DNA from 2 places in the Brevundimonas sp. TWP3-1-2b1 genome. Region 1 is predicted to be linked to the other one. Evidence: predicted binding sites of a transcription regulator. Region 1 holds the regulator's gene; the other holds the start of a gene.

Region 1 (6,133 bases):
AAGCGCCGCGCGTGACCGCCCCCGTTTTGTTTGCGCCGCCTCTCGGGGGCGAGAGCGCGGCAGGTTGTGTGTTTTTCCGTGAAACCCCACGGATTGCGGGGTCTCTCGGGCTGGTCGGGATATGGGAAAGTCGTCATGCCCCGCAAGGGCTTGTTTCAGGACGAGGCCCGAATCAGGCGGAGTCAGGGGTCATCAGGTGCGTTCAGGCTCCCGTTCGGGCACTGTTGGGCCTGATTGCGGGTCACGGGCCCGCCAGTTTCAGGTCCCGATGATGCGCTCCCCGCCTCGCAAGCCTCGCCGGTTCACACCAGCCCTGATCCTGGGCCTGACACTGCTTGGACTGTCGGGCGCCCAGGCGACGGCGGAATCGGCGTCGAAGCGGGTCGCGACGGTCCATGCGGTCGCTCCGGCGCGTCCATCGCAGGACGCCTACAATCGCGATGTCCGCATCCATAACCAGACCGGCTGGTCGATGACCTATCTCTACGCCTCGTCGGGCGGGGACTGGGGCGACGACCTGCTGGGTTCCGGCACCCTGTCGCCGGGCGAGAGCGTGGTGGTGACCATCGACGACGGCTCCGGCGCCTGCCGCTACTCGCTGCGCGCAGAGTTCGACAACGGCCAGAGCCTGCAACGCAGCGGTATCAACGCCTGCCAGGTCGCGGACTATTACTTCACGCGCTAGACGAGGGCGATGGAGCCCTTCCCCGACCTCCCCGGATTTCACTACTGGCCCGGCCGATTGCACGAGGCCGCGCAGGCCTCCCTGCTGGCCGAAATCGACACCGCCATGGCCATCGCGCCCCCCTATCGACCGGTGACCCCGGGCGGAAAGCCGTTCTCGGTCAGGATGAGCAATCTTGGCGCGCTCGGCTGGGTCTCGGACCGTGCCGGCTACCGCTACCAGCCGACCCATCCCGCGACCGGCGCGCCCTGGCCGCCGATTCCGCCCGTCCTTCTGAACCTGTGGGCCGACCTGACCGGCTGGCCCGGGCCGCCCGACGCCTGCCTGATCAACCTCTACCGCGAGGACGCCCGCATGGGGCTGCATCAGGACAGGGACGAGGCCGACCTCGACGCCCCGGTCCTGTCGGTGTCGCTGGGGGACACCGCCGTCTTCCGCATTGGCCCCGCGGGCAAGGGGCCGACCCGGTCGTTGAAACTGGCCTCCGGCGACGTCTGCGCCCTGACCGGCCCCGCTCGACTGGCGCGCCACGGGATCGATCGGCTGCTGGCGGGCTCGTCGCGGCTGATGCCCGGCGGCGGGCGGATCAACCTGACCCTTCGCCGGGCGGCGTAAGGTCACAGGGCGGTGACTCGACGGAACCGCGCGGTCTCGTCACAGTCGGCGACCAAAATCCCGGAGGAAGCGCCCATGACCGTCCTGATCCGCCCCGAAGGCCAGACCGCCGACGATTTCCGGTTCTCGCGCCGATCCCTCGGCGGGCTGACGGCGGGGGCCATGTTCACCGGCTATGCGGTCGCCGCCCTGGCCCAGGAAGCCCAGCCGATCACGACCGACTCCGAGGGCCTGGCGACCGGGATGGTCTCCTATCCCTCCGCAGACGGCTTCGACCTGCCGGCCTATGTCGCCCGCCCCGAAGGCGACAGCCCCTTCCCCGTTGTGATCGTGGTGTCGGAGATCTTCGGCCTGCACGCCTATATCCAGGACGTCTGCCGCCGCCTGGCCAAGGCCGGTTACGTCGCCATCGCCCCGGCCTTCTTCGTCCGCGTCGAGGACCCGGCCCCGCTCGCCGATATGCAGCGCATCCAGGCCATCGTCGGCGCCGCCGGCTACGAACAGGTCATGGGCGACATCAACGCCACCCTCGAATGGGCCTCGGGCCAGCTATGGGCGAATGTCGACAAGGTCGGGATCACCGGCTTCTGCTGGGGCGGCAAGGTCGTCTGGCAGGCCGCGGCCCGCTTCGCCGCCATCGACGCCGGCGTCGCCTGGTACGGCCGTCTGGCCCCCTCGCCAACGGCCACGCCGGAACAGGTCGCCGCGGGCCAGCCCTTCCCGGTCGATCTGGCCGACAACCTGAAGGGCGTCGTCATCGGCAACTACGGCGGCCAGGACCAGGGCATCCCCAACGACACCGTCGCCGCCATGCAGGCGGCGCTGGAGGCCGCGGGCGCGACCGAGAGCGGCATCAAACTCTATCCCGACGCCCCGCACGGCTTCCACGCCGACTACCGGGCCTCCTATCGCGCGACCGAGGCCGCCGACGGTTGGGCCCGACTGCTGGCCTTGTTCGAGGCGAAGCTGAAGTAGAACTCCTCCCCCATCGGGGGAGGGGGACCGCGGAGCGGTGGAGGGGGCCGGCCGCAGACGCCGCGTCTGAACCGAGCCCCCTCCGTCTCTACGCTTCGCTTCGAGCCACCTCCCCCATCGGGGGAGGACCGGGATTACGCCTTGCCGTCGAACGTCCCGCCGTTCGCGTCCGGCGCCGAGCCATAGGGGTTGCCGCCTTGCGGACCTGAGCCCTTGGCCGCGACGACGACCATGGCCGGACGCACGGTGCGGCCGAACAGTTCGTAGCCGGCCTGCATGGTCACGAGGATGCTGCCGCCCGGAACCTCGGCCGAGGGCTGTTCCATCATGGCCTGGTGCAGGTGCGGGTCGAAAGCCTCGCCCGGCCCCGGCGCGACGCGCTTCAGCCCGTTGGTCTCGAAGGCCTGCAGCAGGGACTTCTGCGTCAGCTCCAGACCGGTCACCAGACCGGCCTCGCCGGCGTCGGCGTCCTTGGGCGCAGCCATCAGGGCGCGCTCCAGATTGTCGGCCACGCCCAGCAGGTCCTTGGCGAAGCGCTGGATCGCGAAGGCCCGGGCGTCATTCATCTGGGTCTCGGTGCGGCGTTTGACGTTGTCCGCCTCAGCCGCCGCCCGCATGGCGCGGTCCTTCCACTGGTCGCGCTCGGCGATCATGGCGTCCAGCGGGCGCAGATCGTCCGCCGGGCCAGAGTCCAGACCTGCCTCGGCGTTGGCCAGGGCTTCGTCCAGCTCGGCATCGTAGTTCGGGTCTTGGGTATCGGTCACGTGTCTTGTCCGTCCAGGATGCGCCCCAGAACCCGCGCGGTGTAGTCCACCAACGGGATGATGCGGGCATAGTTCAGTCTTGCGGGTCCGATCACGCCGATGGCGCCCAGAACCCGTTGTCGGCCCGTCATATAGGGCGCCGCGACGACGGCGGAACCCGAAAGCGAAAACAGTCGCGTTTCCGCCCCGATAAAAATCCGCACCCCCTGCGCGGCATCGACTCCGTCGAGCAGGCCGATCAGCTGTTCCTTCTGCTCCAGATCGTCGAACAGGATCCGGACCTTTTCCAGATCCTCGGCGGCGCCGGCGTCCTGCAACAGGTTGGCGCGCCCCCGCACGATCAACGACCGCTCCCGATCCGCCCCGCCCGACCAGGCCGCCAGCCCGTCCTCGACCAGACGGGCGGCGGCGGCGTCCAGCTCGCTGCGCGCGGCGGCCAGTTCCGCCCCCATCTCCAGCCGGGCCTCGGACAGGAGCCGGCCCTTCATGCGGGCCGAAAGGAAGTTCGACGCCTCTTGCAGGATCGACGGCGTCACGCCAGCGGCCAGCGGCATGAGTCGGTTCTCGACCGTCCCGTCGTCGGCGACCAGCACCGCCAGGGCCTGACCCGAGCCCAGGGCCACAAACTCCACGTGCTTGACGCCCGCGTCCCGCACCGGACTGGCGACGATGCCGGCCCCGCCCGCCAGACCCGACAGCAGGGCGGTGGCCTCGTTCAGCGCCTCCTCGAAGCCCTTGCCGCGACCGAGCAGACGGGCGTCGATCTCGCGTCGCTCCTCGGTCCCGACGTCGCCGATCTCCAGCAGTCCGTCCACGAACAGACGCAGACCGGCATGGGTCGGAATCCGCCCCGCCGAGGTGTGCGGCGCGGCCAGCAACCCCGCCAGCGTGAGATCCTGCATCGTGTTGCGGATCGAGGCGGGCGACAGATGCACCCCGCCTTTCGACACAGTTCGCGACCCCACCGGCTCCCCGGTCTCGAGATAGGTCTCGACCACACTCCTGAAGATATCCCGCGCCCGCTGGTCCAGCGCGGCCAAGCCGGCGTAGTGGGGCGTCATCAGGGGGCTGAGCGGCGGCCTCATGGGCGGCGACCCGATCGCACGGGGAGGTTGGGGGGATACAGGCTCACCCTTTCAGGATAAGCACCGCCGCTCGATACGCCAACGCAATACCGACCTTCAGGATACCCGTCATGCGCCCCTCCGAACGCACCCCAGACCAGCTCCGCGCCGTGACGCTGGAGACCGGCGTCAACCGCTACGCCGAGGGCTCCTGCCTGGTCTCGTTCGGCCATACCAAGGTCCTGGTCACCGCCTCGATCGAGGAAAAAGTGCCCGGCTGGATGCGCAACACCGGTCAGGGCTGGGTCACCGCCGAATACGGCATGCTGCCTCGCGCCACCCACACGCGCGGCAAGCGTGAGGCCGCCGCCGGCAAGCAGTCGGGCCGCACCCAGGAAATCCAGCGCCTGATCGGCCGCTCCCTGCGCGCCGTCGTCGACCTCAAGGCGCTGGGCGAGCGTCAGGTGCTGATCGACTGCGACGTCATCCAAGCCGACGGCGGCACCCGCACCGCCTCGATCACCGGCGCCTGGGTCGCGATGGCCTCGGCGCTCGGCTACCTGCGCGCCGAGGGCGTGCTGAAGGCCGATCCGATCCTCGATCAGGTGGCGGCCATTTCCTGCGGCATCTTCGCTGATACGCCCGTGGCCGACCTCGACTACGAGGAGGACTCCAACGCCGAGGCCGACGGCAATTTCGTCCTGACCGGCTCGGGAACCATTGTCGAGATCCAGGCGACCGGCGAGAAGCGCGGCTTCTCCCGCCCCGAATTCGACCGTCTTTTCGAACTGGCCGAGGCGGGCTGCAACGACCTGTTCAAGCTGCAGAAGGCCGCCGTGGACCAGGCCCTCGCCCGCCAGCGCTGAGTTTCCACTCCGGGTGTGAATTTATTCTTGTCCGCGCCTTGCGGATGCGCGGTCGCATCCCAGATTTGAGGGGTGGGGTCTTTGACAATCCAGCGCCGTTTCGTCCGCCCTGTCTGACAGCCCTGTCAGACAGCCCTCCGGGGAGTGACAGGGCTCGAAACAGCAACCTTTTGATGTTGCTCGGAAAGCCCAAAAGTCTCGTCCGTTTCATCCGTTTCGTCAGGGTGTTTTTCGCGGACGAAAACGGGCTTTCCAGCGACGGAGAACAGCGTCATCGTCGCGCCTTCAAGATCGCCCGGAGACGCCGCCATGGTTCGTGTGCCCGCCGCCCTCGCCCTTGCGTTCAGCCTGTCGCTCGCCGCCTGCGGCTCCCCCGAGACCGCACCCGTCGCCGAACAGGCCGCGACCGCCGAGCCCGCCGTCGAACAGACGCCGGTCATGCCCGACGACGCGCCGCCACAGGAAGAGGCCGGTGTTCCCGAGGGTGAGCTCCTGGGCGCCGCCGACCGCACCTGCACCGACTCCATCGGCGCGGCCGCCGCCGTCCGGCTGGCGGAGCGCTGCACCATGGTCAGCCCGGCCAGCCACCCGCCGTGCAATCCCGCCAACGCCTGCGCCCTGATCCAGGACGAGATCGACCGCTCCTGCGGCCAGTACGGTCCGGGCGAGGCCCGGCCTGCCGAGTGCTCGGCCTGATCCCATAGAAAAAGGCCCCGCTGTTCCCAGCGGGGCCTCGTTCATTTCAGGGCTGACGCCGACGTTTAGTCGCGACGCGGACGGCTGCGACCGCGATCGCCTCCGCCGCCTTCACGCTTCTTGCCGCCGCCGCCGGTGTCTTCGGTCAGGGCAGGCTCACCGCGTTCGGCGCGTTCGGCGTTGATCTTGTCCGTCAGGTCTTCACCCGTCGACTGATCGACCACCTTCATCGACAGCTTGGTCTTGCCGCGATCGTCGAAGCCCAGGAACTTGACCTTGACCTCCTGGCCTTCCGACAGGACGTCGGCCGGGTTGGCGACGCGTTCCAGAGAGATCTGGGACACGTGGACCAGGCCGTCCTTGGCACCGAAGAAGTTCACGAAGGCGCCGAAATCGACGACCTTCACGACCTTGCCGGAGTAGATCATGCCGGGCTCGGGCTCGGACACGATCGACGAGATCCAATTC
Region 2 (6,133 bases), 100 kb from region 1:
CTTCCACGCCCTCGGCGAAGCCGTCTCCGCCGGGGTCGACGCCGTCCGCGCCGACATGGCCGCCTATGCGACCGCCGTCCGCTCGGGCGCCGAGACGGGCGCGACCGGCAAGCCCTTCAAGGCCATCGTCCACATCGGCATCGGCGGCTCGGACCTCGGTCCCCGCGTCGTCTGGGACGGGCTTCGTCCTGTCGACCCGCAGATCGACCTGCGCTTCGTCGCCAACATCGATCCGCGTGACATGGCCGAGGCCCTGACCGGCCTCGCTCCCGAGACCACCCTGGTCGTCGTCGTCTCCAAGACCTTCACCACCCAGGAAACCCTCGCCAATGCCGAGGCTGCCAGGGCCTGGCTGGCGGCCGGCCTGCCCGAGGCCGGCCGCGACAGGCATTTCATCGGCGTGACCGCCGCGCCGGACAAGGCCAAGGCTTTCGGCTGCGCCCGCACCTTCGCCTTCCGGGACTGGGTCGGCGGTCGTTATTCCCTGTGGTCAGCGGTCAGCCTGAGCTGCGTCATCGCCCTGGGGCCGGACGTGTTCGACGCCATGCTGGCCGGCGCTGCGGCCATGGACGACCATTTCGTTTCGGCGCCGCTTGAGAAGAATGCCCCCGTCCTGATGGCCCTGGCCCAGATCTGGAACGTCGACGGCCTGAACCGGCCCGCCCGCACGGTCGCCCCCTACGCCCACGCCCTGCGTCGTCTGCCCTCCTTCCTGCAGCAGCTGGAGATGGAGTCGAACGGCAAGCGGGTGCATCGCGACGGCTTGCCCGTTACACGCCAGACCTGCCCCGTCGTCTTCGGCGAGCCCGGCACCAACGGCCAGCACGCCTTCTTTCAGCAGATTCACCAGGGGCCGCAGGTCGTCCCGGCCGAGTTCGTCATCGTGGCGAAGACGCACGCCGCCGCGCCTGAAAGCCCGCTGTGGTCGAATGCTCTGGCTCAGGGTCAGGCGCTGATGCTGGGCAAGACGACGGAGGAGGCGCGGGCTGAACTGCTCGCCTCCGGCGCGGATGCGGCCGAGGCCGACCGGCTGGCGACGCACAAGACCTTCCCCGGCAATCGACCCTCGACCGCCATCGCCATGGAGCGTCTGACGCCCGGGACGCTGGGCGCCCTTCTGGCCCTCTACGAGCACAAGACCTTCGTCGAAGGGGTGATCTGGGACATCAACTCCTTCGACCAGTGGGGGGTGGAGCTGGGCAAGGTGTTGGCCAGGGAGATCCTGAAGGATGTCTCCGCCGGCGGACCGTCGGCGACGCTCGATCCCTCGACCGCGTCCCTGCTCACGCGCCTGATGTAGAAACGGGCCCCGAAGGGCCCGCTTCAGGTCTCAGTAGTTGCGCCAGCGGCGATCGTCGCGCCGGTCGTCCCGGCGATCGTCTCGCCGATCCGAACGCCACTCGCGGCGATCATCCCTGCGGTCGTCGCGGCGGTCCCAGCCCCGTTCGCGGCTGTTGATGCCTTGCTCGCGCTCCCAGTGGCCGCGATTGCGCCAGCAGCGTCCGTCCCGCCAGTAGTCACAGTCGGAGCGGTATCCACTGTTGCCGTAACCGTAACCATAGCCCGAACCGTAGCTGTAGCCGTAGCTGCTCCCGCCATAGGAGCGATAGCCGCGACGGTCGTCGTCGCTGGCCGCCGCCGCGCCCAGAGCCGCCCCGGCCAGGGCTCCCCCGGCGACATAGCGATCGTCGCCGTCGCCGAGCACCGCGCCGGCGATCCCGCCGACGACCGCGCCGACCAGCAGCCCCGCGACCACATCGCCGTCGTCATTCCGATCGTGCCGGTCATGGCCGCGACCGTAGTTCTGGGCGGCGGCGGCCGGCATGGCGACGGCGCTCAGGGTCAGGGCGGCCGCGCCGACAGCGATCATCCGAAACATCTTCATTCTCTGGCCCTCCAAGGCGGTCAGTGAAGCCTGCTCTACCACCCGGGCGAACAGCGACTGACGAAATCCATTGCTGCGCTCGTGAACCTGAACGGCTGAATTGAATTCCTGTTCATCTGGCGTTCATCGAGCGCGCACGTCTTGACGCTGCTGGGCCGCGACCCTACTTCCGCTGCGCGTTAGCACTCGTGGGGCCCGGCTGCCAAAAAGCCGCCTCCGAGCCGCTACGATGAACTTTTGAAGTCTTCACTGGAGAATACACAGATGGCGTTTCGTCCTCTCGGCGACCGCGTGCTGGTCAAGCGCGTGGAAGAAGAATCCAAGACCAAGGGCGGGATCATCATCCCCGACACCGCCAAGGAAAAGCCGCAGGAAGGCGAAGTCGTCTCCGTCGGCCCCGGCGTTCGTGACGAGCGCGGCACGGTCAACGCCCTGGAACTGAAGGCCGGCGACCGCATCCTGTTCGGCAAATGGTCGGGCACCGAGGTCAAGCTTGAAGGCGAAGACCTGATCATCATGAAGGAATCCGACGTCCTGGGCGTGCTGTAAGCATACCGATCGTCCGACCTTACTTCAACGAAATCAATATTTAGGAGCTGCCCTCAATGGCTGCCAAGATCGTACAGTTCAACACCGACGCGCGCGACAAGATGCTGCGCGGCGTCAACGTCCTCGCCAACGCCGTCAAGGTGACCCTGGGTCCCAAGGGCCGCAACGTCGTGATCCAGAAGTCCTTTGGCGCCCCGCGCTCGACCAAGGACGGCGTCTCGGTCGCCAAAGAGATCGAGCTGGAAGACGCCTTCGAGAACATGGGCGCCCAGATGATCCGCGAAGTCGCTTCGAAGACGAACGACAAGGCGGGTGACGGCACTACCACCGCGACCGTCCTGGCCCAGTCGATCGTGCAGGAAGGCCTCAAGGCCGTCGCCGCCGGCATGAACCCGATGGATCTGAAGCGCGGCATCGACAAGGCCGTCACGGCCGTCCTCGCCGACATCAAGGCCTCGGCCAAGAAGGTCTCGAACAACTCCGAGATCGCCCAGGTCGGCACCATCTCCGCCAACGGCGACGTTGAAGTCGGCGAGATGATCGCCAAGGCCATGGAAAAGGTCGGCAATGAGGGAGTCATAACTGTCGAAGAGGCCAAAACCGCGGAGACGGAATTGGACGTCGTCGAGGGCATGCAGTTCGACCGCGGCTACCTGTCGCCCTACTTCATCACCAACGCCGACAAGATGGAGGTTCAACTCGAAGAGCCCCTGATCATGCTGCACGAGAAGAAGCTGTCGTCGCTGCAGTCGATGCTGCCGATCCTGGAAGCCGTGGTCCAGTCGGGTCGCCCGCTGCTGATCATCGCCGAGGACATCGAGGGCGAGGCCCTGGCCACGCTCGTCGTCAACAAGCTGCGCGGCGGCCTGCGCGTCGCCGCCGTCAAGGCTCCGGGCTTCGGCGACCGCCGCAAGTCGATGCTGGAAGACATCGCCGTCCTGACCGGCGGCCAGGTCATCTCTGAAGACCTCGGCATCAAGCTCGAGAACGTCACCCTCGACATGCTCGGCAAGGCCAAGAAGGTCACCATCACCAAGGACGACACCACCATCGTCGACGGCGTCGGTGAGAAGGACGCGATCGAGGCCCGCATCGGCCAGATCAAGAAGCAGATCGAGGACACCACCTCGGACTACGACAAGGAGAAGCTGCAGGAACGTCTGGCCAAACTGGCCGGCGGCGTCGCGGTCATCCGCGTCGGCGGCTCGACCGAAGTCGAAGTGAAAGAGAAGAAGGACCGCGTCGACGACGCCCTGAACGCCACGCGGGCCGCGGTTGAAGAAGGCATCGTCCCCGGCGGCGGCATCGCCCTGCTGAAGGCGACCAAGGCGCTGGAAGGTCTGAAAGGCGACAACGCCGACCAGACCGCCGGCATCGCCATCATCCGCCGCGCCATCCAGGCCCCGATCCGTCAGATCGTCGAGAACGCCGGCGTCGAAGGCTCGATCGTGGTCGGCAAGGTGCTCGAGAACCCCTCGCTCACCTTCGGCTTCAACGCCCAGACGGAAGAGTACGGCGACCTGGTCGCCATGGGCGTGATCGACCCGGCCAAGGTCGTGCGCACGGCCCTGCAGGACGCGGCCTCGGTCGCCGGCATCCTGATCACCACCGAGGCCGCTGTGGCCGATGCTCCCAAAAAGGGCTCGGGCGGCGGCTCCGGCGGCATGGGCGGCGGCGGCATGGGCGGCATGGGCGACATGGACTTCTAGTCCAGGAAGCTCGGCTCAGGCTGAACCAACAGGAGGGCGGGTCCGGAAACGGGCCCGCCCTTTTTTTCTTGGGCCGCGCCAAGCTGCCCGATCAAACCTGTCGTGAAGCTCATTTTGTTGCGGAGAGGCCATGAGGGCTAACCGGCTCGTTTGCCAGAGGCCAGAATGGGATCAAACAGGAACTGCCAGAGGGTGCGGCGGTCGATGGGAATGTCAGCCCGCAACGCCATGCCCGGCTGCAGCCTCAGGCGCTCTCCGTACGCATCCACGTAGTCCCGCGAAAGCGAGACCCGAACTTCATATACGGCCTCCGTTTGTTGGATTGGAAAGAGTGCCTCGCCAGGACGAATGACTGTTCTGGTCACGTCGAGAATGCGCCCTTCCACAAACCCGAACCGCTGAAAGGGAAACGCTTCGATCTGAAGACGGGTAGTCTGGCCAACCTTCAAGAACCCTGATGCGCGGGTTGGAACGAGCAGGCGAGCTTCAAGCGGCGAACCGTCAGGCGAAATCGACAAGAGCGGCAGATCGGCAGCGGGCGTCATGCCAGGACGCGCCTGTAGGCTGGAAATCGTCCCGGCAATCGGTGCGAGTAGCTGATGCCGTCGTGCCACCTGAAGCTCGGCGCGGCGCTGCGCAACGCTGGCCGCGTCACTTGCCACCCTGGCCGTCGCTTCTGCCAACCGCGCTGGCAAAGCGGCTAGTTGAGACCGCAACTCTGCCGATGTGGCTTCAGACTGAGATATCCGCGCGTCTAGATCAGCCAGCGCCGTGCGTTCGGCGAGGACCGTGCGTCTGCGCCGGTCTACCTCGACGGCGGGTGCATATCCCTGAGCCTGCAAACGCGCCAGGCGCTCCGTATCAGCTTCAGACAGCGCCAGTGCGTCAGCTTGGACTGCGCGCTGCTGGAGGAGGATCTGCTGCAGCCGATTTTGGGCGGCGATCTGATCACGGAGCCGCTCTTGATCGCTCTCGTAGCCTCGGGAGAGTGCGTCCTGCCGATCGTCGAGCGCGGCGCGCTGACGCTCTGTTTCGGCGAGTTGCACGTCAAGGACCGGTCCCTGTCCCAAGCTCGACACGTCGGACGTAAACTCAATGATTGATGCGCCCTCTTCGACGCTCTGTCCTTCCCGCACCAACACCCGCGAGACGCGCCCGGCTTGGACCGCCGTAACCTGAACGATGCCCGCTTCTGGTAGAAGAAAGCCCTGTACAGTTTCCTTGCGGGTGAAGTGCCCGAAAATGAGCGCTGCAAACACGAAGACGCACAAAGCGGTCAGCACCGCAGTCCAGATCACTAAGGATGGCGGCTGGGCCAGCCGTACCTCACCCCAAAGGCGTCGGCGTTTGGCCTCAACTGCTTCCGGACGGAACAAACCCATCATTCGGTCTCGCCAGGCATGGAATGGGTCGAGAGGCCGTCATGAGTTTGAACGGACGGGCGGGCGATCTCGGTAATCAGACCTCGATCAACGCGAAAGACTCGGTCGGCACCGCTCACTGCCGCCTCGCGATGGGCCACCATCACGCGCGTAATCTTCATCTCGGAGAGCGAGGCCATGACCTTCCGCTCTAGCTCTGGATCGAGGTTTGCGGTGCCTTCATCCATGAACAGGATGATGGGGTCTTTGTAGAGCGCGCGGGCCAATAGCAAACGCTGCTTTTGGCCGCCGGAGAGGACGGATCCCATATCGCCTATCAGACTATGGTAACCCATGGACGTCCGCATGATGTCCTCGTGCACTTGCGCGCGCCGGCAGGCGGCCTCGACGCGGTCCATGTCGATATGCGTGTCGAAAAAGCAGATGTTGTCCGCGATCGTACCGCTGAGGAGCTGGTCGTCCTGCATGACCACCCCGAGACGATCCCGGACGGCCCGCAGGCCTAGCGATCGCATTGAGTGGCCGTCGATGAGCACGTCACCTTCAATCGGTTCGTAAATCCCCATCAGCAGCTTAAGCAATGTCGACTTGCCTCCACCAGACGGGCC

What was found. Region 1 encodes HrcA, which represses chaperone genes, less so after heat shock. Its sites were predicted from a motif close to GTTAGCANTCNNNNNNNNNGANTGCTAAC; they were not measured.
Region 2: groES (co-chaperone GroES) is a predicted target of HrcA. The motif match lies at 2,064-2,092, and genes of this name have one in related genera.

Annotation. Positions count from the first base shown of each region.
Region 1 covers NZ_JAFCTT010000003.1:21,747-27,879, forward strand. The annotation lists gene ACP7AB_RS03575 (hypothetical protein) at 272-685, shown strand; gene ACP7AB_RS03580 (alpha-ketoglutarate-dependent dioxygenase AlkB family protein) at 695-1,300, shown strand; gene ACP7AB_RS03585 (dienelactone hydrolase family protein) at 1,376-2,275, shown strand; gene grpE (nucleotide exchange factor GrpE) at 2,410-3,039, opposite strand; gene hrcA (heat-inducible transcriptional repressor HrcA) at 3,036-4,100, opposite strand; gene rph (ribonuclease PH) at 4,235-4,969, shown strand; gene ACP7AB_RS03605 (hypothetical protein) at 5,279-5,665, shown strand; gene pnp (polyribonucleotide nucleotidyltransferase) at 5,731-6,133, opposite strand, start outside.
Region 2 covers NZ_JAFCTT010000003.1:124,788-130,920, forward strand. The annotation lists gene pgi (glucose-6-phosphate isomerase) at 1-1,300, shown strand, start outside; gene ACP7AB_RS04085 (hypothetical protein) at 1,331-1,885, opposite strand; gene groES (co-chaperone GroES) at 2,150-2,434, shown strand; gene groL (chaperonin GroEL) at 2,491-4,143, shown strand; gene ACP7AB_RS04100 (HlyD family secretion protein) at 4,281-5,528, opposite strand; gene ACP7AB_RS04105 (peptidase domain-containing ABC transporter) at 5,525-6,133, opposite strand, start outside.